Regions from separate parts of the Kitasatospora brasiliensis genome, predicted to be linked through region 2. Evidence: predicted binding sites of a transcription regulator. Region 2 holds the regulator's gene; the other holds the start of a gene.
The links. Region 2 encodes HspR, which represses chaperone genes until heat shock. Its sites were predicted from a motif close to TTGAGNNNNNNNNNCTCAA; they were not measured.
Positions count from the first base shown of each region.

Region 1: the regulator HspR is predicted to act here: its motif matches at 1,888-1,906, upstream of lon (endopeptidase La).

Region 1 is NZ_JAUOOW010000005.1:306,119-322,053, reverse strand. Features, by position in the region: gene QWJ13_RS20990 (response regulator transcription factor) at 1-384, opposite strand, end outside; gene QWJ13_RS20985 (rhomboid-like protein) at 989-1,711, shown strand; gene lon (endopeptidase La) at 1,929-4,325, shown strand; gene QWJ13_RS20975 (GtrA family protein) at 4,395-4,973, shown strand; gene QWJ13_RS20970 (ROK family transcriptional regulator) at 4,992-6,200, shown strand; gene QWJ13_RS20965 (ABC transporter permease) at 6,279-7,319, opposite strand; gene QWJ13_RS20960 (MarR family winged helix-turn-helix transcriptional regulator) at 7,446-7,895, shown strand; gene QWJ13_RS20955 (MDR family MFS transporter) at 8,127-9,623, shown strand; gene QWJ13_RS20950 (hypothetical protein) at 9,729-9,983, opposite strand; gene QWJ13_RS20945 (inorganic phosphate transporter) at 10,013-11,209, opposite strand; gene QWJ13_RS20940 (C40 family peptidase) at 11,549-13,048, shown strand; gene QWJ13_RS20935 (FdhF/YdeP family oxidoreductase) at 13,198-15,477, opposite strand; gene QWJ13_RS20930 (protein kinase domain-containing protein) at 15,617-15,935, shown strand, end outside.
Region 2 is NZ_JAUOOW010000002.1:358,338-374,272, forward strand. Features, by position in the region: gene QWJ13_RS09485 (hypothetical protein) at 177-335, shown strand; gene QWJ13_RS09490 (helix-turn-helix domain-containing protein) at 414-1,403, opposite strand; gene QWJ13_RS09495 (heat shock protein transcriptional repressor HspR) at 1,580-2,110, opposite strand; gene dnaJ (molecular chaperone DnaJ) at 2,118-3,281, opposite strand; gene grpE (nucleotide exchange factor GrpE) at 3,505-4,122, opposite strand; gene dnaK (molecular chaperone DnaK) at 4,119-5,960, opposite strand; gene QWJ13_RS09515 ((Fe-S)-binding protein) at 6,283-8,505, shown strand; partial or broken gene manB (mannose-1-phosphate guanylyltransferase) at 8,848-9,921, shown strand; gene QWJ13_RS09525 (Yip1 family protein) at 10,235-11,137, shown strand; gene QWJ13_RS09530 (alanyl-tRNA editing protein) at 11,233-12,123, shown strand; gene dcd (dCTP deaminase) at 12,243-12,818, opposite strand; gene QWJ13_RS09540 (hypothetical protein) at 12,900-13,121, opposite strand; tRNA gene QWJ13_RS09545 (tRNA-Gly) at 13,397-13,470, shown strand; gene QWJ13_RS09550 (LysR family transcriptional regulator) at 13,523-14,455, opposite strand; gene QWJ13_RS09555 (MFS transporter) at 14,581-15,825, shown strand; gene QWJ13_RS09560 (cysteine hydrolase family protein) at 15,822-15,935, shown strand, end outside.

The DNA.
Region 1 (15,935 bases), on a different contig from region 2:
GCGGGCGGCCAGTTCGCGCATCGAGAACGGCTTGGTCATGTAGTCGTCCGCGCCCACGCCGAGGCCGACCAGCAGGTCCGTCTCGTCGTCACGGGCGGTCAGCATCAGCACCGGCACCGGGCGCTGGGCCTGGATCCGGCGGCACACCTCCAGGCCGTCGAAGCCGGGCAGCATGATGTCGAGGACCACCAGGTCCGGCTGCCAGGTGTGGAAGCCGTCGACCGCGCCGGGGCCGTCGTGGGCCACGGCGACCTTGAAGCCCTCGGCGCCCAGACGGGCGGCGATCGACTCGGCGATCGTGGGCTCGTCCTCCACCACCAGGACTCTGCGCTGGCTGCTCACAGTGCCACCGGTGTTGTGGTTGTCCTGCTGAATTTCTGTCACGGTCACGCCACCGCCCCCAGGGCTGCGGGCCGGCCACCTGTGGGGATGGCGGGCTCCGCTCGTAGTCTTGTTCCGTCGTGGACTGTGCCGGGTCCGCCGTCCCGTCGCGCGATCGGGAGCCGAGGACGGATGGTCGGCCGCCCACTTCTCCCGCGCACTTCGCAGCGTACGGACAGCGGATGCTTCCCGGCAGGTGGACCGGACGTTTCCGGCCCGTGGGCCGGCTGTCGGGCCGCCCTCGGACCCACTGCACGAGTGGGCACGGGCCGATACCTTACCCGGCGAATTTTCTCTGCGTAACGGTACGTATGCAGTCCAGTTGACGCCAAGTCGCCGGTCAGAGGCCGTGCTGCCGCGTTATTGGGGAGAAGGTCTGGACCAATGCCGGGAATCCGGCGGTCCGCCGCGGCGACGGTCTTCACGGGCTTTTCCCAGGTGCCTCTCAGAACCTCGACGTACCGTGTCCGCGACAACTCCCGGCCGGGCGGAAACCGGGGCCCGCGCCGGTACGTTGGGCACCTGGCGGGGGCCGGTGGACGCGGCGCGGAGCGGAGGCGGCATGGCGGGAGTTCGGCGGGGTGCCGACGGGAGCGGAGCCGCGGCGGTGCCGTACGGAATGCTCCGGCTCGGGCTGCGCGCCGGAGTCCTGGAGTGGCTGCTGGAACGAGTGCCGATGCCCCGTCGGACGCCCTTCACACTCGGATATCTCGCCGTCGTGGGAGCCACCACGACCTTCGCCAAAGTCGCGGATCCGGAACTCGTCCAGCGCTTGCAGGAAGCCTCCAGTTCGGACGGGCACAACCTGCTCCAGCATCCTTTGCGCGCCCTTGTGCTGAGTGGATTCTGGGTGGCCGGCGAGGTGTGGATGCCGTACCTGTGGGGATTCGCGTTCACCCTGGCGCCGCTGGAGCGCAGGGTCGGCCCGGCCAGGGCGGCGGCGGTGTTCGCGGTCGGCCACGTGGTGGCGACGCTGCTCTCCCAGGGCGTGGTGATCACCGCCGTGGAGACCGGGCGGATGGCGCCCGAGGTGATGGACTACCTGGACATCGGGGTCAGTTACGGGGTGCTCGCCTGTCTGGGAGCGGTGGCCGGGCTGCTCTCCCGGCCCGGGCGGGTGCTGGCGCTGGGCGGCGTCGGGCTGATGATCGCCGGGCAGATCGCCGGCGACCGGGACGTGATCACCGGGGTGGGGCACCCGGCCGCGGTGCTCACCGGGGTCGCGCTGTGGCGCTGGCTGCGACGGGTCGAGCGGCGCCCGCCCCGGCCGCGCCCGGCCGCCGTGACGGCTCCGGGCAGTGCTCCCGCGCGGGCGTGGACGGCGCGTTGACACCGCCGCCCGGTCGGGCGCGGCCCGCGACGGGTGACCTTTTCATCAGGGTCTCTTAAGACTCCCTTGAGGTGTTTTTGGTGCGCTTTTGACGGAGTCGGACGTGGTGCATTCCGTGTCGATTCGTGTTCGCTCACGGCGAACCGGGCGTGGGGAACATTCGCCGGGCGCGAAGACTTAGTCAGGTCGACTCAAGTTCGCTGACTGGGGAGAGATCATGGCATCCACGTCCACACCGCTCACCCTGCCCGTGCTGCCGCTGGACGACGAGGTCGTCCTGCCGGGCATGGTCGTCCCGCTGGACCTGAAGGACACCGAGGTGCGCGCGGCGGTCGAGGCCGCCCGGGCCGCGGCCACCGGCACCGGCAAGCCGCAGGTCCTGCTGGTGCCGCGGGTGGACGGCTCGTACGCGGCGGCCGGCACCCTGGCGACCGTGGAGCAGGTCGGCCGGCTGGCCGACGGCGAGCCGGCCGCGCTGGTGCGCGCCGTGCGGCGGGCGCGGATCGGCGTCGGCACCACCGGCCCCGGCGCCGCCCTCTGGGTGGAGACCACGCCGTTCAAGGAGTCCTCGGTCGGCACCCCGGTGGCCGGCCGGGCCGCCGAACTGGTCAAGGAGTACAAGGCGCTGTCCACCCAGTGGCTGCGCAAGCGCGGCGCCTGGCAGATCGTCGACCGGGTGGCGCAGATCGAGGGCGTCGGCGAGCTCGCCGACAACATCGGCTACGCGCCCTTCGCCACCGCCGAGCAGAAGCTCAAGGTGCTGCTGGAGGCCGACCAGGTCGCCCGGCTGGAGTACGCGCTGACCCTGCTGCGCGACCACCTCGCGGAGGAGGAGGTCAACGACACCATCCGCAAGGACGTCGAGGAGGGCGTGGCCAAGCAGCAGAAGGAGTTCCTGCTCCGCCGCCAGCTGGAGGCCGTCCGCAAGGAGCTGGCGGAGCTGAACGGCGAGGCCGCCGACGAGGAGGGCGACTACCGGGCCCGGGTCGAGGCCGCCGACCTGCCCGAGAAGGTGCGCGAGGCCGCGCTCAAGGAGGTCGACAAGCTGGAGCGCGCTTCCGACCAGTCGCCCGAGGGCTCCTGGATCCGCACCTGGCTGGACACCGTCCTGGAGCTGCCCTGGAGCGAGCGCACCGAGGACGCGTACGACATCGCCGGTGCCCGCACGGTGCTGGACGCCGACCACGCGGGCCTCGCCGACGTCAAGGAGCGGATCGTCGAGTACCTGGCCGTCCGCAAGCGCCGGGCCGACCAGGGGCTCGGGCTGGTCGGCGGCCGCCGAGGGGGCGCGGTGCTCGCCCTGGTGGGCCCGCCCGGCACCGGAAAGACCTCCATTGCCGAGTCGGTCGCCAAGGCGATGGGCCGCAGCTTCGTCCGGGTCGCGCTCGGCGGCGTCCGGGACGAGGCGGAGATCCGCGGCCACCGGCGCACCTACGTCGGCGCGCTGCCCGGTCGCCTGGTGCGGGCGATCAAGGAGGCCGGCTCGATGAACCCGGTCGTCCTGCTCGACGAGATCGACAAGGTCGGCTCCGACTACCGGGGCGACCCGGCCGCCGCCCTGCTGGAGGTGCTGGACCCGGCGCAGAACCACACCTTCCGCGACCACTACCTGGAGGTCGAGCTCGACCTCTCCGACGTCGTCTTCCTCGCCACCGCCAACGTCCTGGAGGCCATCCCCGAGCCGCTGCTCGACCGGATGGAGCTGGTCCGGCTGGACGGCTACACCGAGGACGAGAAGGTCGTCATCGCCCGCGACCACCTGCTCCCGCGCCAGCTGGAGAAGGCCGGCCTCGGCGGCGAGCAGGTCACCGTGGGCGAGGAGGCACTGCGCCGGCTCGCCGGGGAGTACACCCGGGAGGCCGGGGTCCGGGGCCTGGAGCGCTCGATCGCCCGGGTGCTGCGCAAGATCGCCGCGCAGGCCGAGCTGGGCGAGCGCGAACTGCCCGCCGCCGTCGGCCCGCAGGACCTGCGCGCCCTGATCGGCCGGCCGCACCACGTGCCGGAGTCCGCCCAGGAGCCGGCCGAGCGCCGCACCGCCGTCCCCGGCGTGGCCACCGGCCTCGCGGTGACGGGCGCCGGCGGCGACGTCCTCTACATCGAGGCCTCGCTGGCCGACGCCGAGACGGGCGGCACCGGGGTGACCCTCACCGGCCAGCTGGGCGACGTGATGAAGGAGTCCGCGCACATCGCGCTCTCCTACCTGCGCTCGCGCGGGGCCGAGCTGGAGCTGCCCGTCACCTCGCTGCGCGACCGCGGCGTGCACCTGCACATCCCGGCCGGAGCCGTCCCCAAGGACGGGCCGAGCGCCGGCATCACCATGACGACGGCGCTGGCCTCGCTGCTCTCCGGCCGCAGGGTGCGCACCGACGTGGCGATGACGGGCGAGGTCTCGCTGACCGGGCGGGTGCTGCCGATCGGCGGGCTGAAGCAGAAGCTGCTGGCCGCCGACCGGGCCGGGCTCACCACGGTGATCATCCCCAAGCGCAACGAGGCCGACCTGGACGACGTCCCGGCCGAGGTGCTGAAGCGGCTCACCGTGCACCCGGTGGCTGACGTGAGGGAGGTCCTGGAGCTGGCGCTGGAGCCGGCCGAGGTGCTGGTCGCGGCCGCCTGAGCCGCTACCGCCCGAGTCGCCACCGCCGAGTGAAGGGGCGACGGCATCCCCGCGTGCGACACTGCGGAGATGCCGTCCCCCACGCAGCGCGCCCTGGCCCGGGTGCCCGAACGGCTGCGCCCCTTCCTGGTGCGGCACCGCCGGCTGGTGAAGTTCCTGCTGGTGGGCAGCGGCTGCTTCGTGCTCACCACGGCGATCAACTTCGGGCTGAAGTTCACCGTGCTGGAACACAAACCGGTGGTCGCGCTGACGGTGGCGACGGTGATCGGCACCGCCGTCTCGTACGTGCTGAACCGCCGCTGGGCGTTCCGGGCCGACGGCCGGCAGCGGGAGGTGCTGATGTTCCTCCTGGTCAGCGCGGTGGCGATCGCCGTCAACGACGTACCGCTGGCGGCCTCCCGGTACCTGCTGGACCTGCGCGAGCCGTACATCGACCCCGTCCAGCAGGAGCTCGCGGACTTCCTCAGCGGGATGGTCGTCGGCACCTTCGTGGCGATGCTGTTCCGCTACTGGGCGATGCGGCGCTGGGTCTTCGCCCCGCCCGCCCGGCCGGCCCCGCCCGCCGGGCCCGTGCCGCCCGCCCTGCTCCCGACGACGGCCCCGGAACCCGGCTACGCTGCACCCGAGATGCCACCGGATGTGCCGTAAAGGGGCGAGGTGAGCCTTATGCGCGAGCCGGACGCCCTGCGGACCGGCCCCGCCAGCCAGCAGGGGATGCGCCGGGCCAACCTGGCCCTGGTGCTCGGGGTGATCGCGAGCGGCCCGCGCTCGCGCGCCGAAGTGGCCGCCGGGACGGGGCTGACCAGGGCCGCCGTCTCCTCGCTCGCCGAACAGCTGATCGCCGCCGGGCTGGTGGTCGAGGAGGGCCCCGCCACCTCCGGCGGCAAGGTCGGCCGCCCCGGCACCGCGCTCGGCCTCAACCCGGCCGGGCCCGGCGGCCTCGGCGCCGAGATCGGGGTCCGGCACCTGGGCGCCTGCGTGGTCGACCTGCGCGGGGAGGTCCGCGCCGCGCGGCGCCGGGAGGTCTCCAATCACGGCCGCGAACCGGCCGCCGTGATGGCCGACCTCGCCCGGCTGCTGGACGAGGCCGTCGCCGAGGCGGGGCTGCGCCCGGCGGGGCTCACCCTGGCCGTACCCGGGCTGGTCGGCGGCTCCGGCGGGGTGCTCCAGCGGGCCGCCAACCTGGACTGGCAGGACGTCCCGCTGGCCGCCGAACTGCGCCCGGCGCTGCGGGCGACCGGCGGCGGCCTGGCCGAGCTGCCGATCGAGGCGGACAACGAGGCCAACCTCGGCGGACTGGCCGAGCGCTGGCTCGGCGAGGGCCCGGAGGACTTCCTGTACGTCTCCGCCGAGGCCGGGGTCGGCGCGGCGATCGTGGCCGACGGCCGGCTGCTGCGCGGGGCGCGCGGCTTCGCCGGCGAGTTCGGCCATGTGCCCGTCCACCCCGGCGGGCCCCGCTGCGCCTGCGGGGCGCATGGCTGCCTGGAGCAGTACGCGGGCGAGGCGGCGGTGCTGCGGGCGGCCGGCCTGACCGGCTCCCGGGGCGACTGGGTGGCGCTGCTCGCCGACCGTGCCGGGGCCGGGAACACGGCGGCCCGTACCGCGCTGGCCGGGGCGGGCACGGCGCTCGGCACCGCCGCCGCGGGCGCGGTCAACCTGCTGGACCCGGCCCGGGTGGTGCTGGGCGGCGGCTACGCCCGGCTGGCGCCCTGGCTGCTGCCCGCGATGCGCGCCGAGCTGGCCGCCCGGGTGACGGTACGGCCGTGGTCACCGGAGCGGCTGACCGTCTCCCGGCTGGGCCGCCGGGGCCCGCTGCTGGGCGCGGCGGTGCGCGTCGTACGGGCCGTCATCGCCGATCCGGGGCCGCTCGGCTGACCGGCTGACTGTCGTCGCGGGGAACGCGCGAGCCCCCGGCCGTGGTGGCCGGGGGCTCGCGCGTGGTCAGCGGGAGGCTCAGGCCTCCTCGGCCACCAGCTCGCGGCCGCCGGAACGCGGGCCGCGCAGCACGGCCAGCAGGGCGACGCCCATGCCGACCAGCGCCCAGACCACCATGACCAGGATCGGCATCCCCAGGTTGGTGGAGCCGAAGTAGGCGATCGACTTGGTGGCGGTGGTGCCGGCGCCGTTCGGGATCCAGGAGCCGATGGCCCGCCAGAACGGCGGAGTCATCGGCGCCGGGTAGACCCCGCCCGCGCTCGGGTTGCCGAGCACCACGAAGATCAGCACCGCGACGCCGATGCCCAGGATGTCGAACAGGCACTGGAGCGCCATGGTGAACGCGCCGACCGTGAACACCACCAGGGCGCCGATGGCGGTCAGGGCGAGGATCGAGCCCGGCAGGGCGTTCAGCACCGGTCCGGCGATCACGGTGCCGAGCAGGCCGGCCCCGATGGAGTACACCGCGAGGACGCCGAGGCGGATCAGCAGGCGGTGGGTGTTGGCCGGCTTGGAGCCCGCGCTGATGCCGAGGATCGAGGCGACCAGGTAGCCGCCGACGCACCAGCCGATCACCAGGTAGAAGGCGGAGAGGCCGTTGTTGTCGCCCTTGGCGAGCGGCACCACGTCCTGGACCTTGACGGTCCGGCCCTGGCTCTGGTCGATCGCGGTGGTGATGGTCTCGGCGGCCTTGGAGGCGGCGGTGCCGCGGGCGTTGCCGACCAGCAGGGTGTCCTGGGTGGAGGTCGGGTCCACGACCAGCGCGGCGTAGAGCTTCTGGTCCTTGATCAGCTGGGTCGCGGTCTCGGCGTCCGGCACGGTGCTGGCCCGGACGGCGTCGTTCGGCACCGCCTCCAGCGCGCCGACCAGCTTGGGGGCGACCTGCGGCGGGGCGACCACCGCGATCGAGAGGTTCTGCGGGGCGGGCTTGTGCAGCGCCCCGATGTAGGAGGTGATGAAGCCGAGCTGGAGCAGCAGGACTCCGAACACGAGCAGTGCCGCGCGCGGGGTGACCGCGCTCTTCAACTCGGCGAGGAAACCCTGCCCCGGGGCTGCCATCCACATCTCCTTGCGTATGGGGGAAAATCGGTACTTCCAGAACCGATACTTAATACCATGAACTAGTTGGCTTGTCGCACTGTACGTCCCCGGGCTCGGCGAGTGTCGCTGCGCGATACTGGCGCGGTGAGTGACGAGGAAGCCCTGGTGGCGGTGGAGCGCGAGGTCGCCCTGATGTTCCGGCGAGGCCGGGCCAGAGTGGCGGAACTCTCACGCCGGGTGCACCCCGGACTGGAGGGCATGGCGTACAGCCTGCTCGCGTACATCGAGCAGGCCGGGCCGGTGCGGGTGACGGACGTCGGCGCGCACTTCACCATCGGCAAGGCGACGGTGAGCCGGCAGATCCGGACGCTGGAGGAGCTGGGCCTGGTCGCCCGGGAGGCGGACCCGCTGGACCGCCGGGCCGCGCTGGTCTCGCTCACCGAGGACGGCCGCCGGCGCTACCTGTCCGCGCGGGACGTGCGGATGCGGCGGGTGCGCGAGGTGATGGGCGACTGGTCCCCGGAGGACGTGGCCCGCTTCGCGGTGCTGCTGCACCGCTTCAACGACGTGCTGGGGGAGCCCCCGACGGAGTGAGGCCCGGAGGGGTCCCGGCGGCTTCCGGAGGCGCTGCGGGCGCTTGAGCGCGCGGCTTTACTTTCCCTTGAAGAAAGTTGCCTAGTTCAACCATCTCGACTTATGGTTGCTTACGGCAACGAAATTTCATGATCCGCGCATCCTGCCCGCCCGCCTGCTCGCCGAAGGACCCAGATGACCGTGACCACCGAGGCCGCGAGCGCCACCGCCGCCGCGACCGACAGTCAACAGATGACGCACCGACAGGTGATGGAGGCCCTCTCCGGCCTGCTGCTCGGCCTCTTCGTGGCCGTGCTCTCCTCGACCATCGTCTCCAACGCCCTGCCGCACATCCTGGCCGACCTGCACGGTGGCCAGTCCGCGTACACCTGGGTGATCACCGCGTCGCTGCTCACCCTCACCGCCTCCACCCCGATCTGGGGCAAGCTCTCCGACCTCGCCAGCAAGAAGCTGCTGCTCCAGATCGCCCTGCTGATCTACATCGGCACCTCGGCGCTGGCCGGCCTCTCGCAGAACACCGGCGAGCTGATCGCCTGCCGCGCGCTCCAGGGCATCGGGGCCGGCGGTGTGGTGGCGCTCGGCCAGATCTGCCTGGCCGCGATGGTCCCGCCGCGTGAGCGCGGCCGGTACAGCGGCTACTTCGGCGCGGTCTTCGCGCTCGCCACCATCGGCGGCCCGCTGATCGGCGGCGTCATCGTGGACACCTCCTGGCTGGGCTGGCGCTGGTGCTTCTACGTCGGCATCCCGTTCGCGGTGGCCGCGATCCTGGTGATCCAGCGCACCCTCAAGCTGCCGGTGGTCAAGCGCCAGGCGAAGATCGACTACCTGGGCGCCGTGGTCATCACCGCCTCGGTCAGCCTGCTGATGATCTGGATCACCCTGGCCGGCAAGAACTACGCCTGGCTGTCCTGGCAGACCGCGGCCATGGTCGGCGGCGGCCTGCTGCTGGGCGCCCTGGCCATCGCGATCGAGTTCCGCGCGGCCGAGCCGATCATCCCGCCGGGCCTGTTCAAGTACCGCACCGTCACCCTGGCCGCGCTGGCCAGCGTGCTGGTCGGCGTCGGGATGTACGGCGCGACCACCTTCCTCAGCCAGTACTTCCAGCTGGCCCGCGCCAAGTCCCCGACCGTGGCCGGCCTGATGACCCTGCCGATGATCCTCGGCCTGGCGCTCTCCTCCGCGGTGGCCGGCCGGCTGATCACCAAGTACGGCAAGTGGAAGGCCTACCTGGTCACCGGCACCGCGCTGCTCGCGGTCGGCTTCGGCCTGCTCGGCACCGCCCGGGCCGACACCGACTACGCGCTGCTCTCCGCCTACATGGCGATCACCGGCATCGGCCTCGGCCTGACCAGCCAGAACCTGGTGCTCGCGGTGCAGAACACGGTGCCCCGGCACGAGCTCGGCGCGGCCAGCTCGGTGGTCACCTTCTTCCGCACCATGGGCGGCGCGATGGGCGTCTCCGCGCTCGGCGCGCTGATGACCAACAAGGTCGGCCACTACCTGGCCGACAACCTGGCCGCCGCGCACATCCCGGCCTCGCCCGCGGCCTCCGGCGGCGGCATCCCGGACCTGGCCAAGCTGCCGGCCCCGATCGTGCCGCTGGTGACGGACGCCTTCGGCCACGGCGTCGGCACCGTCTTCCTGTGGGCCGCCCCGTTCTCGGCGCTGGCCTTCGTCACCGTGCTGTTCATCCGGGAGACGGCGCTGAAGACCACCCAGGAGAGCTGACAGGGAAGCGACCGGCAGGCGGGCCGACCGGTCGGAACGCGCGAACGGGCCGGGGAGTGTCTCGACACTCCCCGGCCCGTTGCCGTTCGCCCCCGTGCGCGGCGGCTACTTGCCGGCGATCAGCGACAGCCCGTACAGGACGACCGCGCCGCAGGCCGCGAAGCAGACGTACGCGCCGGCCAGGGCGAGCTTGCCGCCGCCAGCCGCGGCGGTGCCGCCCTCGCGGGCGGCGCTCACCGCGGCCTCGCGGCGGGACAGCGCCAGGATGCCGAGCGCGAAGACGGCGACCACGGCGACGGTGATGCCGAAGCTGACACCGGCGGTCTCGGCCAGGGCGTTCCACTTGATGGTGATGTGCATGGTGAGTGCTCCTCCTCAGCCGCGGGCGCTCAGGCCGCGACCGTGGTCGAGGCCGGGGTGGGGGCGTTGGCGGTACCGGCCGGTGCGACCTCGACCGGGGTGACCTCGACCGGGGTGACCTCGTTGACGTCGTTGACGTTGTCCGCGCCGACCGGCTGGCGACGGGAGATCATCCACATCGCGCCCGCGCCGGCCACCAGCACGGCGCCGACCAGGGCGACGCCCCAGCCGCCCTGCTCGGCCACCAGGGCCGCGAGGCCGGAGACCACGGCGGCGGCCGGCAGGGTCAGGCCCCAGGTGTAGACCATGCGGCGGACCAGGCTCCAGCGCAGCTCGCCCTTCGGGCCGCCGAGGCCGGCGCCCATGATGCCGCCGGAGCAGACCTGGGTGGTGGAGAGGCCGAAGCCCATGTGCGACGAGGTCAGGATGACGGTCGCGGCGGCCGACTCGGAGGCGAAGCCCTGCGGCGGACGGATGTCCGCCAGGCCCTTGCCCATCGAGCGGATGATCCGCCAGCCGCCCATGTAGGTGCCGAGCGCGATCGCGGCGCCGGCCGAGACGATCACCCAGGTGGGAGGCAGCGCGCCGTGCGGCAGGGCGCCGACCGAGACCAGGGTCAGGGTGATGATGCCCATCGTCTTCTGGGCGTCGTTGGTGCCGTGGGCCAGCGAGATCAGCGAGGAGGAGAAGACCTGGCCGGTCTTGAAGCCCTTCTCGGTGGCCGCGCTGTTGCCCTTGCGGGTGATCGCGTACGCCAGCTTGGTGGCGCCCCAGGAGGCGAGGCCGGCGACGAAGGGGGAGGCGACCGCCGGAATGATGATCTTGGTGATCACGGTGTCGAAGTTGACGCCGTTCATACCGACGCCGACGATCGTGGCGCCGATCAGGCCGCCGTACAGGGCGTGCGAGGAGCTGGACGGCAGTCCGCGCAGCCAGGTCAGCAGGTTCCAGAGGATCGCGCCGGCCAGTGCGGCGAAGATGATCTCGGGATGGACGCCGGCCTTCTCGTTGACGATGCCGCCGGAGATCGTGGTGGCGACCTTCACGGACAGGAAGGCGCCCGCGAAGTTGAGCAGGGCCGCGATGGTGACCGCGACCTTCGGACGAAGGGCCCCGGTCGCGATCGCGGTGGCGGCCGCGTTGGCGGTGTCGTGGAACCCGTTGGTGAAGTCGAAGGCGAGCGCCGTGATGATCACAACGGCTACCAGGAACGAGATGTGTTCCATACCCAAACAATCGTCGTAGTTGTCGCACGGACGTTGATGACGTCGCGACCGTAGGTCTGTTTGGTAAACGGAAGGTGAACTGAGCCGGGAATCATGGTTCCGATGGTTGACTCCCGGTGACCATTGGATTTCATTGCGGTGACCTGCGGCGCGCTGAGCTGGACATTAGCGAAGAAAATGACGGTTCGACCCGGTTTGCTGAGAGCTGTCTCACAGATCGATCGAGAATTAACCTCCCCGTCCTTCCGCGCCCTGTTTCCGGCGAGTAACCCGTGGGAGGATCTGCGGGATCCGGGAAGCCGGGACAGGGGCAGTGCGCGGCGGGAGGACCAGGTCGACATGGGCGGGGCAGAACAGAGAGCCGAAACGACACGCGTACGACCCTGGGTGCGGGCGGCGCTGCGCTGCGGAGCCGTCCTCGCGGCCGCCGCCCTCGCGCTGCCGGCCGCCGGCCAGGCCGCCTGGGCCGCACCCGACCCGGGCAACACCGGCCAGGTCGTCCCGGGTTCGGACCCGCTCGCCGCCGCCAAGGCCACCCTCGGCCCGATGCTCGACCAGCTGCACGCGCTGTACCAGAGCGCCGAGGCCGCCACCGAGCAGTACAACGGCGCGGTGGCCAAGGTCGCGGAGCAGCAGACCTCGCTCACCGACCTCCAGGGCCGGCTGGACCGCCAGCAGAAGCAGGTCGACGCCGGCACCGACATCGCCTCGCAGCTCGCCGCGGCGCAGTACCGCAACGGGGCCGCCTCCGCGTACGCCGAACTGCTGCTCTCCAAGGACCCGTACGAGGCGGTGACCATCGCCGAGCTGCTCGCGGTGGCCAGCCGCTCGCAGTCCGAGTTCCTGGACAAGCTGAAGGGCGACCGGGACGCGCTGGACGGGCTGAAGAAGGAGAGCGAGGAGGCGCTGAAGACAGCGCAGACACTGGTCGCCCAGCAGGACGCGGCCAAGGCCAAGGCGGCCACCGACCTCGCCGCGGTCGAGCAGCTGGTCTCCTCGCTGACCGGCGCCCAGCGGGCCGAGCTGGAGCAGCTGGAGAAGGCCAAGGCGGACGAGGCGCAGCTCGCGTTCCTCGCCTCCGGGGCGCTCGGCAAGGGGGAGCACACGCCCTCCCTCCAAGGGCGCGCGGCCGTGGTCTTCGCGCTGGCGCAGCTGGGCAAGCCGTACCTGTGGGGCGGCACCGGGCCGGACTCCTACGACTGCTCCGGCCTCACCTCGCAGGCCTGGCTGCACGCCGGCAAGCCGATCCCGCGCACCAGCCAGGAGCAGTGGGCGCAGCTGCCGCACGTCGCGCTCAACCAGCTGCGGCCCGGTGACCTGGTGATCTACTTCCAGGACGCCTCGCACGTCGGGATGTACATCGGCGGCGGGCTGATCGTGCAGGCGCCGCGACCCGGGGCGTTCATCAAGATCTCGCCGGTCGGCTCGATGGCGATCCTCGGCGCGGTCCGGCCGGACCCGTCCGGCGCGGCCGACGAGGCGGGCGGCGCCTGGAAGGTGCCAGACCTGCCGTCGGGCTGGGACGCGGCCACGCCGATCGCGCCGAGCCCGGTCAAGCAGACCCCGCCCCCGCCGCCCGCGCCGCCGGCCCCGACCGTGCCGGTGACGCCGCCGACGACGCCGGGGACGCCGGAGACGCCCACCCCGCCTCCGACGCCGACCCCGACGGAGACGCCGGGCACCCCGACGCCGACACCGACCGGCACCACCGGGACGCCCACCCCGAGCGGCACGGGAAGCCCGACCGGCACCGGCAGCCCGACCGGCACGGGCTCCGCGAGCGCCTCGGCCCCGGGCAGCCCCACCGCGACCCTGCCGCTGGGCACGCCGACGCACTGACACTCGGAGAAGGCCGCCCCACGTCCACGGACGAGGGGCGGCCTTCGCGCTGTCCGAGGCCGTTCCCGTCTCCGCCTCGCGCCCTCGCCGCCCCCGTGCGCCCCAAGGGGCGCACGGGGGCGGCGAGGGGAGAGCCCGTCCCGTGGCCGCTACGCGACGGTGTCGGGGGTGAAGCGGATGACGACGGCCTTGGAGGTGGGGGTGTTGCTGATGTCGGCGGTGGAGTCGAGGGGGACCAGGACGTTCGTCTCCGGGTAGTAGGCCGCCGCGCCGCCGCGGGCGACGGGGTAGTGGACCACCCGGAAGTGCGGGGCGCGGCGTTCGACGCCGTCGCTCCACTCGCTGACCAGGTCGACGTACTGGCCGTCGGCCAGGCCGAGTTCGGCGGCGTCCGCGGGGTTGACCAGGACCACCCGGCGGCCGCCCTTGATGCCGCGGTAGCGGTCGTCCAGGCCGTAGATGGTGGTGTTGTACTGGTCGTGGGAGCGCAGCGTCTGGAGCAGCAGCCGGCCCGCCGGGACCTCGGGGGCGGTCAGCGGGTTGACCGAGAAGTTGGCCTTGCCGGTGGCGGTCGGGAAGGTGCGGGTGTCCCGGGGGCCGTGCGGCAGGGTGAAGCCGCCGGGGCGGCGGACCTTGTCGTTGTAGTCCTCGAAGCCCGGGATGACGCGGGCGATCCGGTCGCGCAGGGCGTCGTAGTCCTCGGCGAAGTCCTCCCACGGCACGGTGTCCTGCGGCCCGAGCACCGTGCGGGCGAGGCGGCAGACGATCGCGGTCTCGGAGAGCAGTCCGGGGGCCGGCGGGCGCAGGCCGCCGCGCGAGGCGTGCACCTGGCCCATCGAGTCCTCGACGCTGACGAACTGGGCGCCGCGCGCGGTGACGTCCCGGTCGGTGCGGCCCAGGGTGGGGAGGATCAGGGCGCGGGCGCCGGTGACCACGTGCGAGCGGTTGAGCTTGGTGGAGACGTGGACGGTCAGCCGGCAGCGGCGCATCGCGGCTTCGGTGACCTCGGTGTCGGGGGTGGCCGCGACGAAGTTGCCGCCCATCGCGAAGAAGACCCGGACCCGGCCGTCGCGCATCGCGCGGATGGTGTCCACCGAGTCGAAGCCGTGCTCGCGCGGCGGCTCGAAGCCGAACTCCTTGCCGAGCGCGTCCAGGAAGGCCGTCGACGGCCGCTCGAAGATGCCCATCGTCCGGTCGCCCTGGACGTTGCTGTGCCCGCGCACCGGGCAGACCCCGGCGCCGGGGCGGCCGACGTTGCCGCGCAGCAGCAGGAAGTTGACCACCTCGCGGATGGTCGGAACGGCGTGCTTGTGCTGGGTGAGGCCCATCGCCCAGCAGACGATGATCTTCTCGGACTTCAGCACCAGCCGGCCGAGTTCCTCGATCTGCTCCCAGGGCAGGCCGGTCGCGGCGAGCACCTCGGCCCGGTCGGTCGCCAGCGCCTGGGCCTCGAACTCCTCGAAGCCGTGGCAGTGTTCGGCGACGAACCCGCGGTCGACCCCGTCCTGCTCCAGGACGATCCGGTTGAGCGCGCGGAACAGCGCGAGGTCGCCGCCGAGGCGGATCTGGAGGAAGAGGTCGGTCAGCTTGGTGCCGTGGCCGGCCAGGCCGCGCGCGTGCTGGGGGTTCTTGAACCGCTCCAGCCCGGCCTCCGGCAGCGGGTTGACGCTGACGATGGTGGCGCCGGCCCGCTTGGCGCGCTCCAGCGCGGAGAGCATCCGGGGGTGGTTGGTGCCCGGGTTCTGGCCGGCCACGATGATCAGGTCGGCCTGGTAGAGGTCCTTGAGGCTGACGCTGCCCTTGCCGACGCCGATGGTCTCGGTGAGCGCGGAGCCGGAGGACTCGTGGCACATGTTGGAGCAGTCCGGCATGTTGTTGGTGCCGAGCCGGCGGGCGAACAGCTGGTACGCGAAGGCGGCCTCGTTGCTGGTCCGGCCGGAGGTGTAGAAGGCCGCCCCGTCCGGGGTGTCCAGGGCCTTGAGTTCCTCGGCGATCAGCGCGAAGGCGTCGTCCCAGGAGACCGGCCGGTAGTGGGTGGCGCCCTCGTCGAGCAGCATCGGCCGGGTGAGCCGGCCCTGCTGGCCGAGCCAGTAGCCGGAGCGTTCGGCCAGGTCGGCGACGGGGTGGGCGGCGAAGAACTCGGCGCGGATCCGGCGCTCGGTGGCCTCCTCGGCGACGGCCTTGGCGCCGTTCTCGCAGAACTCGGCGGTGTGGGTCTTGTCCGGCTCGGGCCAGGCGCAGCCGGGGCAGTCGAAGCCGTTCGGCTGGTTGACCTTGAGCAGGGTGGCCAGGGTGCGGCGGGCGCCCATCTGCTCGGTGGCCATCCGCAGGCTGTGGCCGACGGCGGGCAGCCCGGCGGCCGCGTGCTGGGGCGCGGACACCTCGGGGGCGTCCTGCGCCGGGTCGCTCTGCGGGGCCTGCTTGGCCATGACTGCGCTCCTCGGTTCCGCTGGTGCGAGCCGCCGCACCGGCGCGGGGCTCACCGTCCATCCTTCCACCGGCTCCGTGACGGCGGGAGGTCCGTCGGTAGAGTCTGGGCGTCATGGCGGGGAGGGCGGGGGAGCGCGCGTGCGAGTCGGTGACGTCCTGGACGACCGGTACCAGTTGGTGCGGAAGCTCGGCCAGGGCGGATTCGGGGTGGTGTGGGAGGCCGAGGACACCCGGATGGAACGCCTGGTGGCCGTCAAGGTCATCGGGCACGACGGCGGTGACCGGGCGAAGGCGGCGCTGAGATTCGTCCGGGAGGCGCACGCGGCGGGCCAGTTGTCCCATCCGCACATCGTCACCGTGCACGACCTCGGCCAGTGCGAGACCGGTGAGGACCGGGAAGTCACCTTCCTGGTCATGGAGCTGCTCGTCGGCCGCACCCTGACGCAGGTGCTGCGGG
Region 2 (15,935 bases):
TCCATCGCGGGGCAACGCCGCGTCCAGGGTTGTCCTGTGTCATCTGGATGACTGGCAGGGAGATGACGCACAGCCCGTCATCGGCGGCGGATGAGCGCAGCCCCCTCGCGTAGCAGTATGTGAACCGTTATCCTGCTCGATGCTTCTAGTTGACGGTTTCTCAAGAGAGTGAGGGCGTGGCCGATATGCGCCGATTTGTCCGCAAGATAGTGCTTTCGCTGGCCGTCGTCGCTGCGGTGACCGGTGCCGGCTCGCTCGCGAATGCTGCCGACTCGCACGACGCGACCACTGTCAGTGCCGTCGTGAGCCTTGCCGACGACATCTCCTGGCAGTAAAGGCCGCCAGGTGAACTCCTGATCGCACGTCAGGAATCCCCGGAAATTCGGCGGCCTTGCGTGAAGTGGGCGGGCGAATCAGCCGACGGAATCCTGGGCCTTTCGGCCGAGTGCGTATCCGAGCTGAAATAGCGAGTCGACCTTGTAGTCGTCTCGCATTTCGGCTATGTGTCTTGCCAGCGTCCGCTCACTGATTCCCAGGCGCCGCGCGATCACCCGGTGGTTGGTGCCTTCGAGCATCTGGTCGATGATCGTCTGGCGGAGGCGGGACACCACCTGTTGGGGCACCGTACGGTCGCCCTCGAATTCCAGCGCGCGGCTCCAGTACTGCTCGAACACCTCCTTGGCGAGATAGTCGACGATGGCGGGGTCGTAGATGAAGGCCGCGAGGCTCAGGTCGTCGTCGATCGGGATCACGGCCACCCGCCGGTCCATCACGATGAGTCGTGTGTAGGGCTCGTCGAGGGTTCGGTACTGACCGCCGGCCTGCGCCAGCGTGGCCACGTAATCCCTGGTCGGCTGGTGGTAGCGGGTGCTGGCGTGGTAGATCGTCCGCATCTTCGTGCCGCTGCGGAGCGTCTTCAGATCGTAGGCGATCATTCTGGCGAGGAGGTCCGGCTGACGGGGGCCGCCGGGTTGGAGTGCCAGTGCCTCCCCGAATCCGGAATCTCTGAACTGCTCCAGCCGCTGCCTGATCAGCGCCTTCCCGCGGACGTGTTCTATCGACCCTCCGGAGCTATTCGGGGTATGGAATTCCCGGGCGAGCTCCTGGAGTTCGGAGGGGAAGGATACGGCGCGCGACAGGAGTTCCAGCGCCTGGCGCTGCCAGGAAGTGCTGAGACTTGTCGAGAGCTGCGTGGGATCGGTGGCCACGAAAACATCCGGATCATCGGTGTCGGGGACGAGAAGTCCGATCCTCACCAGCTCGTCCCGCGCGGAATCGCAGAAGTCGGTTTCAGAGCCCAACGGCAGACTGCCATCTCCCCGGATGACCGCGAGATACAGCTCTCGCGCTTCTGTCGAGAGGATGGTCGAGCCGGCGGCAAGGGGCTGCTCTCGTCCACTCATTCGTGACTCCTTGCCGTTGTAGTGCTAGCTGCGTCCTATCAGCGCCGATGCTGAACGATTTTTAGCATGCCAGATCCGTTGAGCCCCCCGAGAGGGATCGCGACCGCACTCTCTCACCACACGCCAGCCGCCGGCACCCCCCGAGAGGAGGGGCCGGCGGCTGGTGGGCGGCTCGGTCAGCGCTTGGGGCGCCAGACGACGAGGGCGCTGGAGTGGGAGGTGGGGGGCTGGTACGGGACGAGGTCGCGGCGGTAGGAGGCGTGGACGGCGGCCTCGCGCTGCTGGAGGGCGCTGGCGGCGCCTTCCAGGGAGTCGATCAGTTCCGCGACGCGCGACTGGAGGGCGGTGACCTGGTTCTCCAGCTCGATGATCCGCTTGATGCCCGCCAGGTTGATGCCCTCGTCCTGGGAGAGCCGCTGGACCTCGCGCAGCTGCTGGATGTCGCGCGCGGAGTAGCGGCGGCCGCGGCCGGCGGTGCGGTCGGGGCAGACCAGGCCGAGGCGGTCGTACTGGCGCAGGGTCTGCGGGTGCAGCCCGGACAGTTCGGCGGCCACGGAGATGACGTACACCGGGGTGTCCTCGGTGAGGACGTACGGCGGCGCCGCCGCGGCGGCCCGGCGGGTGCGGCGGGGGGCGGCGCCGGGCAGGCCCTCGCCGACTCCGGCGCCGATCGGGGTGTCGGGGTCGATCGGATTCATCGGGGACATCTGGTCGTCACGCTCCCTTCGCCGCCCGGAACAGGGCGGCTCGCGGATCGTCGGAGGCGGTGGCCTCGCGGTACTGCTCCAGGGCGTTCAGCGCGTCACCGGTGACGTGCTGGGGCACCACGACCTCGACGGTGACGAGGAGGTCGCCGCGGGTGCCGTCCTTGCGGGTGGCGCCCTTGCCGCGGGCGCGCATGGTGAGGCCGTTGGCGCTGCCCGGCGGCAGCTTGAGCTTCACGGCCGGGCCGTTGAGCGTGGGCACCTCGATGGTGGCGCCGAGCGCCGCCTCGGGGAAGGAGACCGGGACGGTGACGGTGAGGTTGTCGCCCTTGCGCCCGAAGACCGGGTGCGGGTCGACGTGCACGGTGACGTAGAGGTCGCCGGGCTGCCCGCCCCGCTCGCCCTGGGCGCCCTTGCCCTTGAGCCGGATCCGCTGGTCGGCCTGGACGCCGGCCGGGATGCGGACCTGCATGGTGCGGGCCGAGCTGGCCCGGCCGCTGCCGTGGCAGTCGGTGCACGGGTCGTCGACGATCATGCCCCGGCCGCGGCAGTCCTTGCACGGCTCGGAGAGCGCGAAGGCGCCCTGGCCGCGGCTGACCGTGCCCGCGCCGACGCAGGTCGGACAGACCCGCGGGGTGGTGCCGGCCTTGGCGCCGGTGCCGTTGCAGCTGCGGCAGGGGGCCTGGCTGGTCATCCGCAGCGGGACGGTCGCGCCGTCGACCGCCTCGTCGAAGGAGAGCGTCACCTCGGTCTCGACGTCGGCGCCGCGCCGGGGCTGGGCCTGCCGGGTGCCACCGCGGTTGAAGAGGCCGCCGAAGACGTCGCCGAGTCCGCCGCCGGCAGCGCCGCCGCCCTGGCTGCCGCTGAAGAGGTCGCCGAAGTCGAAGCTGTAGCTGCCGGCGCCACCGGGGCCGCCGGCGCCCCGGAAGCCGCCGTTGGCGAAGAGGGTGCGGGCCTCGTCGTACTCCTTGCGGCGCTTCTCGTCGGAGAGGACGTCGTACGCCTCGGAGATGTCCTTGAACCGCTCCTCGGCCTTGGAGTCACCCTTGTTGGCGTCGGGGTGGAACTCGCGCGCGAGCTTGCGGTAGGTCTTCTTGATCTCGGTGGCGGTGGCGTCCTTGGGTACGCCGAGGACCTTGTAGTAGTCCTTCTCGACAAAGTCCTTGCCACTCATGCGTCCACCTCGCTGCGCTCGGTAGCCGCTGAGCGGTACACGCGCCCCTCCATGGTTCGCTCGCTGCGCTCGCTCACGGCTTCCGCCACCTCCCGAATTCCATCGTCACAGAGCTGTCAACAGGCGCCCGGCGAACGACCGTTGACAGTGCGCTGCGGAGCCGGCCGCCGTACTTGCCGGCGTACGACTCCGCAGCGCACTGGTTGTCAGCTGTCACAGGGTGTCAGCTGTCCGAGCCACCGTCGGACTTGTCCGCGTCGGCGGACTTCGCCTCGGCGTCCGAGGACGCCTGGCTGCCGGGCTGGGGTTCGGCGACGGCCACCATCGCCGGGCGGATGATCCGCTCGCCGATGCGGTAGCCGGGCTGGAGGATCTGCACGCAGGTGTCCTCGGTGACGTCCGAGGAGTAGCTGTGCATCAGCGCCTCGTGGATGGTCGGGTCGAAGGGCTCGCCCTCCTTGCCGAACTGCTGGAGGCCCAGCTTGGCGACGACCGTCTCCAGCGACTCGGCGACGGACTTGAAGCCGCCCGTCACCTCGCCGTGCTCGCGGGCGCGGCCGATGTCGTCCAGGACCGGGATCAGCGACTCCAGGATGTTGGAGACGGCGATCTCGCGGACGGTCAGCCGGTCGCGCTCGACCCGCTTGCGGTAGTTCTGGTACTCGGCCTGGAGGCGCTGGAGGTCACCGGTGCGCTCGGCGAGCTCCCGCTTGGCGGCGGCGAGGTCCTCCGAACCGGAGCCCTCGGAGCCGGCCGCGGCGGCCTCCTCGGCAGCCTTGATCACGGCCTCTTCGGCGGCGGAGTCGTCGCCGGGCTTGCCGCCCTGCGGCTTGTCCGTCATGCCGCACCGCCCTTGGGCTTCTCGTCGTCCACGATCTCGGCGTCGACGACGTCGTCGTCCTTGGCCTGGGCGGAGTCACCGGCAGCGGCGGCACCGGCGGGGGCGTCGGCGTTGGCGTACAGCGCCTGGCCGAGCTTCTGCGCGGTGGTGGAGACCTTCTCCGAGGCCTCGCGGATCTTCGCGATGTCCTCGCCCTTCAGGGCCTCCTTGAGCTCGCCGATGGCGGTCTCGACCTCGGTCTTGACGTCGCCCGGCAGCTTGTCGGCGTTGTCGGCGATGAACTTCTCGGTCGAGTAGACGAGCTGCTCGGCGGAGTTGCGGGTCTCCACGGCCTCGCGGCGCTTGTGGTCGTCCTCGGCGTACTGCTCGGCCTCGCGGCGCATGCGGTCGACCTCGTCCTTCGGCAGCGAGGAGCCGCCGGTGACGGTCATCTTCTGCTCCTTGCCGGTGCCGAGGTCCTTGGCACCGACGTGCATGATGCCGTTGGCGTCGATGTCGAAGGTGACCTCGATCTGCGGCAGGCCGCGCGGCGCCGGCGGCAGGCCGGTCAGCTCGAACATGCCGAGCTTCTTGTTGTACGCGGCGATCTCGCGCTCGCCCTGGTAGACCTGGATCTGCACGGACGGCTGGTTGTCCTCGGCCGTGGTGAAGATCTCGGAGCGCTTGGTCGGGATCGTGGTGTTGCGCTCGATCAGCTTGGTCATGATGCCGCCCTTGGTCTCGATGCCGAGGGACAGCGGGGTGACGTCGAGCAGCAGGACGTCCTTGACCTCGCCCTTGAGGACACCGGCCTGGAGCGCGGCGCCGATGGCGACGACCTCGTCCGGGTTGACGCCCTTGTTGGCGTCCTGGCCGCCGGTCAGCTCCTTGACGAGCTCGGCGACGGCCGGCATACGGGTCGAGCCGCCGACGAGGACGACGTGGTCGATCTCGGAGAGCGAGATGCCGGCGTCCTTGATCACGTTGTGGAACGGGACCTTGCAGCGCTCCAGCAGGTCCGCGGTCAGCTGCTGGAACTGGGCGCGGGTGAGCTTCTCGTCCAGGTGCAGCGGGCCCTCGGCCGAGGCCGTGATGTACGGCAGGTTGATCGAGGTCTCGGAGGACGAGGACAGCTCGATCTTGGCCTTCTCGGCGGCCTCGCGCAGACGCTGGAGGGCCATCTTGTCCTTGGACAGGTCGACGCCGTGGCCGGCCTGGAAGACCTTGACCAGGTGGTCGACGACGCGCTGGTCCCAGTCGTCGCCACCGAGGTGGTTGTCACCGTTGGTGGCCTTCACCTCGACGACCCCGTCGCCGATCTCCAGCAGGGAGACGTCGAAGGTGCCGCCGCCGAGGTCGAAGACCAGGATGGTCTGGTCGTCCTTGTCGAGGCCGTACGCGAGGGCGGCCGCGGTCGGCTCGTTGACGATGCGCAGGACGTTGAGGCCCGCGATCTCACCGGCCTCCTTGGTGGCCTGGCGCTCGGAGTCGTTGAAGTACGCCGGGACGGTGATGACGGCGTCGGTGACGGTCTCGCCCAGGTACGCCTCGGCGTCGCGCTTCAGCTTCTGGAGCACGAAGGCCGAGATCTGCTGGGGGTTGAAGTCCTTGCCATCGATGTTGATCTTCCACCCGGTGCCCATGTGGCGCTTGACCGAGCGGATGGTGCGGTCGACGTTGGTGACCGCCTGGCGCTTGGCCACCTCGCCGACCAGGACCTCACCGTTCTTCGCGAAGGCGACGACGGACGGCGTGGTCCGCGCACCCTCGGCGTTGGTGATGACGGTGGGCTCGCCACCCTCCAGAACGCTGACGACCGAGTTCGTCGTACCGAGGTCGATGCCGACCGCGCGTGCCATCGTAAATACCTCCACGGAAGAGTTGAGCTTTACGGGCTCAAGGATGCATGACTCGACGCCCGGCGTCAACAGGTATGAGTGCGCATCGCTCAACTTTGCTGAGCCGAGGCTTGGGTCGCGGCCTCCGCCCCGCCCGCCCCGCCGTGGCGGGGGTGCGCTCACGTGACTGCCGCCATAGCTTGGGAATCTTCTGGAGAACCGTTAGCCACCGGTAATGTCCGGGCCGTCGGCCCGGCAAGTTACCGACCAGTACACTCAGTTCCAAAGATTTCAAGAACCGCAGAGCCTGCTCAACCGCAAAGCCGCAGGAGACGGAGAGCCGATGCAGCTAGCAGCGATCGTCATCTCGCTGGTCACATTCGTGATCGGCACCGCGCTCGCCGCCCGTGCGGCGCTGTACATCTACAAGGTGGTCCGCACCGGTGCGGACGACGGCACGCGCTTCGGACAGCCCGCCCAGCGGGCGAAGACCCTCGCGACCGAGTTCGTCGGCCACACCAGGATGAACCGCTGGGGGGTCGTCGGCATCGCCCACTGGTTCGTCGCGGTCGGCTTCTTCAGCCTGGTCCTGACCATCGTCAACGCCTTCGGCCAGCTCTTCGACGCCGACTTCGCGCTGCCGATCATCGGGCACTGGATGATCTGGCAGCTCTTCGTCGAGCTGATCGGCACCCTCACCACGCTGGGCATCGCGGTCCTGATCGTGATCCGGCTGATGAGCCTGCCGTCCAAGTCGGGCCGCAAGTCCCGGTTCGCCGGCTCGATCGCCTGGCAGGCCTTCTACGTCGAGTACACGATCCTCGGCATCGGCCTGTGCATCCTGATGCTGCGCGCCCTGGAGGGCGCCCTCAACGGCGTCGACTCGTACGGGCCGGAGCACCTGGTCTCGTACCCGCTGGTCTCCGCGCTGAGCGGCCTGTCGCACGGCACGCTGGAGAACCTGATCTACCTGTTCGCGATGCTGAAGATCTGCATCTCGTTCGCGTGGGCGACCACCATCGGCCTCAACCCCTCGATGGGCGTGGCCTGGCACCGCTTCCTCGGCTTCTTCAACATCTACTTCAAGCGCGAGGAGGACGGCGGCACCGCGCTCGGCGCCCTCCGCCCGATGACCAGCAACGGTCAGCCGATCGACTTCGAGGACCCGGCCGAGGACGCCGTCTTCGGCGTCTCCCAGGTCGAGCACTTCTCCTGGAAGGGCATCCTCGACTTCTCCACCTGCACCGAGTGCGGCCGCTGCCAGTCGCAGTGCCCCGCCTGGAACACCGGCAAGCCGCTCTCGCCGAAGCTGCTGATCATGAGCCTGCGCGAGCACGCCTACGGCAAGGCCCCGTACCTGCTGGCCGGCGGCGGCAAGGACATGGAGGGCGTCGAGCAGGCCACCTCCGAGCAGCTCAAGGACGTCCCGGCGGCCGCGCTGGCCGAGGCCGAGCGCCCGCTGATCGGCACCGCCGAGGAGAACGGCGTCATCGACCCGGACGTGCTGTGGTCCTGCACCACCTGCGGCGCCTGCGTCGAGCAGTGCCCGGTGGACATCGAGCACGTCGACCACATCGTCGACATGCGCCGCTACCAGGTGATGATCGAGAGCAACTTCCCGACCGAGGCCGGGACGATGCTCAAGAACCTGGAGAACAAGGGCAACCCGTGGGGCCTGGCCACCAAGGCGCGCCTGGACTGGGTCAAGGAGCTGAAGAAGGAGACCGGCATCCAGGTGCCGGTGATCGGCGAGGACATCGACCCCGCCGAGGTCGAGTACCTCTACTGGGTCGGCTGCGCCGGCGCCCTGGAGGACCGCGCCAAGAAGACCACCAAGGCCTTCGCCGAACTGCTGCACACCGCGGGCGTGAAGTTCGCGATCCTCGGCAAGGAGGAGACCTGCACCGGTGACTCCCCGCGCCGCCTGGGCAACGAGTTCCTGTTCCAGATGCTCGGCGCGCAGAACGTGGAGACGCTGAACGCCGCGCTGGAGGACGCCCCGGTCAAGCGGATCGTGGCCACCTGCCCGCACTGCTTCAACACCATCGCCAACGAGTACCCGCAGCTGGGCGGCCACTTCGAGGTCATCCACCACACCCAGCTGCTCCAGCACCTCATCGACGAGGGCAAGCTCGTCCCGGTCAACCCGGTCGAGGGCCTGATCACCTACCACGACCCCTGCTACCTGGGCCGCCACAACAAGGTCTACAGCCCGCCGCGCGAGATCATGGACAAGGTCCCCGGTCTGCGCCAGCAGGAGATGCACCGGCACAAGGAGCGCGGCTTCTGCTGCGGCGCCGGCGGTGCCCGGATGTGGATGGAGGAGCGCATCGGCAAGCGGATCAACACCGAGCGCGTGGACGAGGCGCTGTCGCTCAACCCGGACATCGTCTCCACCGCCTGCCCGTTCTGCCTGGTGATGCTCTCCGACTCGGTCAACGGCAAGAAGAACGAGGGCGCGGCCAAGGAGCACCTGAAGGTGGTCGACGTGGCCCAGCTGCTGCTCGACTCGGTGAAGGCGACCCCGCCGGCCGAGGCCGAGGAGCCCGCGACGGTGGACGCGTAACCGCACCCGCGGCGGCCGCTGTTCGACAGTTCTGCTACAAAGGCCCGGCCCGGTGGACGCCGTCAACGCGCCCACCGGGCCGGGCCTTTGAACGGCCGCACGGCCGGCGTCGGCACGGCGGGCGGAGGGCCGGCGACGGCAATCGCACAGGGGCCGGACGGGCATTCGGTCGGAAGCAAATACAGTAGGCCAGGACCGGCTCCGTGCCGGTCGACCCGCTCCGGACACGAGCCCGGGACGGGTGGCGACCCGCGCCGGCCGGACGGCCGGGTCCAGACCGACGACGGAGGTATCGGCCCGCCGGGCCGGGCCGCAGAGACCACAAGGGGAACAGCGCAGACCATGACCGAGGCGATCATGCTGGTCGGTGGTAAGGGCACGCGACTGCGTCCGCTGACCACCCACACCCCCAAGCCGATGCTGCCGGTGGCGGGCGTCCCGTTCATCGCGCACCAGTTGGCCCGCGCGGCCGCGGCCGGCGTCACCCGGGTCGTGCTGGCCACCTCCTACCTGGCCGAGGTGTTCGAGGACCACTTCCAGGACGGCACCCCGTACGGCATCGAGCTGGTCTACCTGACCGAGCGCGAGCCGCTGGGCACCGGCGGGGCCATCCGCAACGCCGCCTCCGGTCTGACCTGCGGCCCGGACGAACCGGTCCTGGTCTTCAACGGCGACATCCTCTCCGGCGTCGACATCGCCGCCCTGCGCGACGGCCACGTGGCCGCCGGGGCCGACGTCACTCTGCACCTGACCCGCGTCGAGGACCCGCGGGCCTTCGGCCTCGTCCCGACCGACGCGGACGGGCGGGTGCTGGAGTTCCTGGAGAAGCCGGAGACCCCGGAGCAGATCGTCACCGACCAGATCAACGCCGGCTGCTACGTCTTCACCCGATCCGTGATCGACCGCATCCCGACCGGCCGCGAGGTGTCCGTCGAGCGCGAGACCTTCCCCGAGCTGCTGGCCACCGGCGCGCTGCTGCGCGGCGTCGTCGACACCTCGTACTGGCTGGACCTGGGCACCCCGGCGGCCTTCGTCCGCGGCTCGGCCGACCTGGTGCTCGGCAAGGTCGACTCCCCGGCCGTCCCCGGCCCGACCGGCGACGCCCTGCTGCTGCCCGGCGCCACCGTCCACCCGGGCGCGGTGCTCAGCGGCGGCACCGTGGTCGCCGAGGACGCGGTGGTCGAAGCCGGCGCGATCGTCGAGGGCAGCGTGATCCTGCCCGGCGCGGTGATCGGCCCGGACACCCTGGTCAAGGACTCGATCGTCGGCGCCTTCGCCACCGTCGGCGCCCGCTCGGCGCTGGACGGCGCGGTGATCGGCGACGGCGCGATCGTGGAGTCGGACAACGAGCTGCCGAACGGCATCCGGATCGCCTGCGGCACCCTGCTACCGGTCGGCGCCGTCCGCACCTCGGCCGGCCCGGGCGGCTGCCCGGCCGGCACCAGCGCGGCCGCGGCGGTGCACGGCCCGTCGGTCAGCGCCCAGCGGTAGGCCCGTTTTCGGGCCCGTTCGTCTCAGCCTCGCTGCAAACCGGCCCCGGCTCCGTCCGGGGCCGACGCGCACCCGGTCGGACCGGTACCGTCGGACCGTGGCTGGTAATCGATACGACAGCGGTCAGGGCGCCCACCGTCCGCACGGCGGGTGGTCGGCCCCTCCGCCGCCGCCGGGGGCGTCCGGGGGACACGGGGAAACGGACGGGCCCGAGTACTTCACCGGGACGCACCCGGGGGTGCCCGCGGGGCCGGGGCACGGTCCGGGCGGGCACGACCCGTACGCGGCGGACCGGCCCGGCAGCACCCGGGCCTTCCCGGTCGGCGACCCGTACGCGGGCGGCGGGCCGTACGGGCAGCAGCCGCCTCCGTACCAGGGGCAGCAGCACGGCCACTACGACGACGGCCACGGGCAGCAGCCGCCGTACGGCCCGGACCAGGGCTACGGCCCGGACCAGGGCTACGGCCCGGACCAGGGCTACGGCCCGGACCAGGGCTACGACCAGCAGCCGTACCAGCAGTCGTACGAGCAGCCGTACGAGCAGGACAACGTCGCCGTCTACCGGGCCGGCGGCCGGTCCGCCCCGCACGTCGCCGGGCCCCGGCCGCACTGGCGCGAGCTGTTCGTCGGCCTGTTCCGCACCCCGACCGCGATCTTCGACCGCACCCGCGACCACCAGGTCTGGCTGCCCGCCCTCACCGTCTCGCTGCTGTACGGCGCGCTCGCGGTGCTCGGCATAGGGCTGACCCACGACGACATCGTCAACTCGACCTTCACCGTGGCGCTGACCGGCATGGTCGCCGCCGCCATCGGCTTCACCGTGGCCGGCGCGCTCTTCGGCACGGTCACCTACGCGCTGGCCCGCCAGCTCGGCGGCGACGGACCGTGGAAGGCGACCATCGGCCTGGCCGCGCTGATCGGCTGGCTGACCGACGCGCCCCGGCTGCTGCTCGACCTGGTGCTGCCCTCCGGCAGCGCCGTCGTCCAGGTCTTCGGCTGGGTCACCTGGCTGCTCTGCGGGTACCTGCTGACCAGCATGGTCCGACGGCTGCACGACCTGCCCTGGGGCAAGGCCGCCGCCGCCTCGGCGGTGCAGCTGGTCGCCCTGCTGGTGCTGATCAAGCTGCCGACGCTGGGCTGATCGGCCCGAGGGGCGGAAGGCAGAATGGGGGGCGGGTCACGGCCGAGCGCCGTGCCCGCCCCACCCTCGTCGTCCACCTTCACCGGAGCGCAGGCATGTCCCTCCCCACCACCCACGTCAGCTTCCCGGCCGGGGCGGTGACCGGCGAGTCCCCGGTGCTCGCGGTGCACCCGCTGGCCGACGGCCGCTACGCCGTCGTCACCGAGGCGACCCCGTTCCACCCGCTCGACCACACCTGGCCCGACCAGCCGGCCGACCACGGCACCCTGACCGTGGACGGCACCGAGCTGGCCGTCGTCGACTGCCTGACCGGCGCCGTCGGCCCGGACGGCGGGGAGCCGCTGGTCGGCGCCGACATCCCGGTCCGGCGCGGCGACGAGGAATGGTCCTGGCTGGTCCTGCACGTCCTCGCCACCGACCCCGGTGACATCGTCGGCCGCACCGCGGCGCTCGCCGTCGACGCCGAGCGCCGGGCCGCCCTGAGCGCCTCGCACAGCGGCTGCCACCTGCTCGCCCTCGCCCTGAACGCCGCGCTCGCCCCGCGCTGGCGCAAGGACCCGGGCCGCTCGGACGCCTTCGGCAACCCGGACTTCGACAGCCTCGCCATGGCCGGCTCGGTGATGGACACCGCGGCCAGCACGGACACCTACCGGCTCGGCAAGTCGCTGAAGAAGAAGGGCTTCACGGCGGACGCCACCGAGGAGTTCCCGGCCCTCGCCGACGCCCTGCCGGCCCTCACCGAGGCCGTCAACGCCCGGCTCGCCGCCTGGGTCGCCGCCGACGCCCCGGTCCGCATCGAGGTGCCCGGCCCCGAGCTCACCGCCCGCCGCCAGTGGCACTGCGAGCTGCCCGAGGGCGGCGCGCAGATCTTCTGCGGCGGCACCCACCTGCACCACCTCGGCGAGCTGGCCGAGCTGCGCACCGAGCTGCGGCTGTCCGAGGACGGCACCGAGCTGGTCGCCGTCACCAGCCCCAAGCGGGCCTGAGGAACAGCGGGCCTGAGGACAGCGGGCCTGAGAAACGCCGCGGGCGGCCAACCCCTGCCAGGGTTGGCCGCCCGTCGTGCGTGCGCTCCGTCGTGCGTGCGGGTCCGTGGGCCCCGCGGTCAGACCTTCGTCTGGTGGAAGTTGAGGTACGAGCGGGACGGCGTCGGGCCGCGCTGGCCCTGGTAGCGCGAGCCGTAGCGCTCCGAGCCATACGGGTGCTCCGAGGGCGAGGAGAGCCGGAACAGGCACAGCTGCCCGATCTTCATGCCCGGGTACAGCTTGATCGGCAGCGTCGCCACGTTCGACAGCTCCAGGGTCACGTGACCGCTGAAGCCCGGGTCGATGAAGCCGGCCGTGGAGTGGGTGAGCAGGCCCAGCCGGCCCAGGCTCGACTTGCCCTCCAGCCGGGACGCGACGTCGTCGGGCAGCGTGATGACCTCGTACGTCGAGGCCAGCACGAACTCGCCGGGGTGCAGGATGAACGCCTCGTCCCCGTCCGGCTCGACCAGCCGGGTCAGGTCCGGCTGCTCCTCGGAGGGGTCGATGTGGGGGTACTTGTGGTTCTCGAACACGCGGAAGAAGCGGTCGAGGCGCACGTCGATACTCGACGGCTGGATCATCGCCGGGTCGAAGGGGTCGACGACGACCCGGCCCAGGTCGATTTCGGTCCGGATGTCCTTGTCAGAGAGCAGCACGCTTCGAGGTTACGTGCAAGAAAGGGCCCCGGACGAATCCGCCCGAGGCCCACCTGCTCATCCGTCCGCCGTCCGGCGTCGTCAGGCCAGGAACTCCGCGGCCTCCAGCCGCATCGCCCGCGCCAGTTGCGGCTCCGACAGCTCGCGCATGTCGGCCAGCACCGAGCTCCGCAGCCGTCCACACTGCGGACAGCGGATCAACCGCCCGGGCCCGAGTCGGCCCGGACCGAGGTTCTGCATCGGAAACGTGGTGGTGCTGAACAGGTGCCCCTCGGCACAACGAACGACGGCGCGCTGCTCCATCGATCCCCTTCCCATCCCTAACCCCGTACTCACCCGTGCTCGCGTCCCCGGCGGCCGAGCCCCGGGACAGCGTCACATTAGGGGATGTTCCGGACATTCCTCGCCATGGCTCGCCGCCCCGACCCCCACCCACCGGGGCACTCGCACGCGGCCCAAACAGTACGCCCCCGCACCCGCCCCACCCCGCTCCGCCACGTCCCCCGACCCCCTGTGCAACCACCGTCGCAGATGGGGTACAGTGACACTGGATCGAGCGGTCTCTGACGGCTCATCAGGCGGGCGTAGTTTAATGGTAGAACATGAGCTTCCCAAGCTTAGAGCGCGAGTTCGATTCTCGTCGCCCGCTCCATACCGAAAGCCGCAGGTCATATGACCTGCGGCTTTTGTGTTGTCCGGGGCGGTCAGCGGGGGAGGGCCCAGGGCGGGGTCCAGGTCGGGGTGGTGGGGGTGTCGGGGGTGGGGGTGAGGTGGGTGCGGAGGGTGGGGAGGGCGGGGTGGGGGTTGTCGCGGTGCCAGAGGAGGGAGTGGGGGTAGACGGGGGTCGGGTCGGTGATCGGGATGCGGCGCAGGCCGTGGCCGGAGGGCCAGACGAGGCGGGTCTGCTCGCTCATGAAGGTGGCCAGGGCGGGGGTGTCGGCGATGGTGTCGAGGAGGGCGTCGGAGCCGAAGTTGGGGCCGGTGGATTCGATGGTGAGGCCGAACTCGGCGGCCAGGTCGTCGTAGTAGGCGCCCCATTCGCTGCCGGGGACGATGCCGGGCATCCAGATCCGGTGGCCGACCAGTTCGGCGACGGTCACCGATGTGGCGTCCGCCAGGGCGTGGGCGGGGCCGGTGAGGAGCTGGAGGGGTTCGTCGAGCACCCGGGCGGAGTCGATGTCGGCGGGCAGCGGCCGGCCGGGCATGGCGACGGCGCGGAAGGACGCGTCGATGGTGCCGGAGCGGATGGCCGAGACGGCGGTCTCGATGTCGAGCAGCATCAGCACGTCGAGGTCGATGTCGGGATGGGCGTGGTGGAAGCCGCGCATCAGGCCGGAGACCGCGCCGCGTGAGTTGATCACGTCGACGCGCAGCGGGCGGCGGCCGGCGCGTACGGAGGCGGCCGCGCGCTCGGCGACGCGCAGCAGTTCGCGGGCGTGGGGCAGGAACGCCTGGCCGTCGATGGTGAGTTCGGCGCCGCGCGGGGTGCGGGTGAACAGCCGTACGCCGAGGGCGCGTTCCAGGGCGGCGACGCGTTTGGAGACGGCCTGCTGGGTGATCGCGAGGTCGGCGGCGGCCTTCTGGAACTGGCCGGCCTCCGCGATGGCGGCGAAGGTGCGCACTGCTTCGAGGTCCACGCCGACCCACCTTAGGGAACAACCCGTGGTTGTGCCTGGAGGGCGGGGCGGTTGTTTGACCGGCCACAGTGGCCTCCGGTTGGCTCTCACCGGTCAACTTCGGTTTGTGCGGTCGGGGGCACGCGGTGGGCAGGAGACGGCTGGGCCGGCGGTTCGGCTGGCTGTGGGCGGCGTACGCGGTGAGCGCGTACGGGTCCGGGCTGGGGTTCGGGGCGTTGCCGCTGATCGCGGTGCTGGTGCTGCGTGCCGGGCCCGCCGAGGTGTCCGCGCTGTCCGCGGTGGGGCCCGCGGTGGGCGCGCTGGTCGCGGTGCCGCTCGCGCCGTGGGTGGAGTTCCGGCGCAAGCGTCCGGTCATGGTCGCGATGGACCTGGTCCGGTTCGTGGCCATGGCGTCGATCCCGGTCGGCTACGCGCTCGGGTGCCTCGGTTTCGTCCAGTTGCTGGTGGTGTCGGTGGTGGTGGCCGCGGCCAAGATCGCGTTCGGCGCGGCCGGCGGCGCGTACCTCAAGGCGCTCGTCCGGCCGGATGACCTGCTGGTGGCCAACGCCCGCTTCGAGTCGACGAATTGGAGCTCCATCGCGGTCGGTCCACCGCTCGGCGGCGCGGCGATCGGCTTGTTCGGGCCGGTCACCACGGTGGTGGCCGACGCGCTCGGCTATCTGCTCTCCGCGCTGGGCATCGCCGCGATCGGCGGCCGGGAGGCCGCGCCGCGGCCGAGCGGCAAGGAACCCGTCCGGGCGGGCGCGGTGCTCGACGGCTGGCGGCACATCCTGGGCGATCCGGGGCTGCGGGCGCTCTACCTCAACAACATGCTCGTCGCCGGCCTGATCATGGCCACGGAACCGGTGCTCGCCGTGCTTCTGCTCCGCCAACTCCACTTCGCCCCATGGCAGTACGGGCTCGCCTTCGCCGCGCCCTGCCTCGGCGGACTCGTCGGCTCCCGGCTGGCCCGGCGGGTGGTGGACCGCTACGGGCGGGACCGGGTCTTCCGGACCGTCGGCACCCTGCGCGCCGTCTGGCTGATCGGCCTGGCCTTCGTCCGCCCCGGCGTCGTCGGCCTCGTCACCGTGATCGCCGTCGAGCTGGCGATCATCGTCAACATGAGCCTGTTCAACCCGGTGCTCGCCACCTACCGGCTCGAACGCACCCCCGAGCACCTCGTCGCCCGCACCCTGTCGGCCTGGTCGATCGGGCAGCAGGCGTCCATCGCCCTCTGTACGGCGCTCGGCGGGCTGCTCGCCGCCGCCACCGGCCCGCGCGCCACGCTCGTGGTCGCCGGGCTGCTCATCCTGGCCACCCCGGTCCTGCTGCCGCGAGGCGAGGGGACGGCCGCGCCGGGCACCCCGACGGCACGGAGGACATCCGCATGACCATCGATCCCGCGCACACGGCGCTGCTCGTCCTGGACTGCCAGCCCGCCGTCCTGGCCGCGCTGCCCGAGGAGGGCGATCGGGAGGCCCTGCTCGGCCGGGTGGCCGGC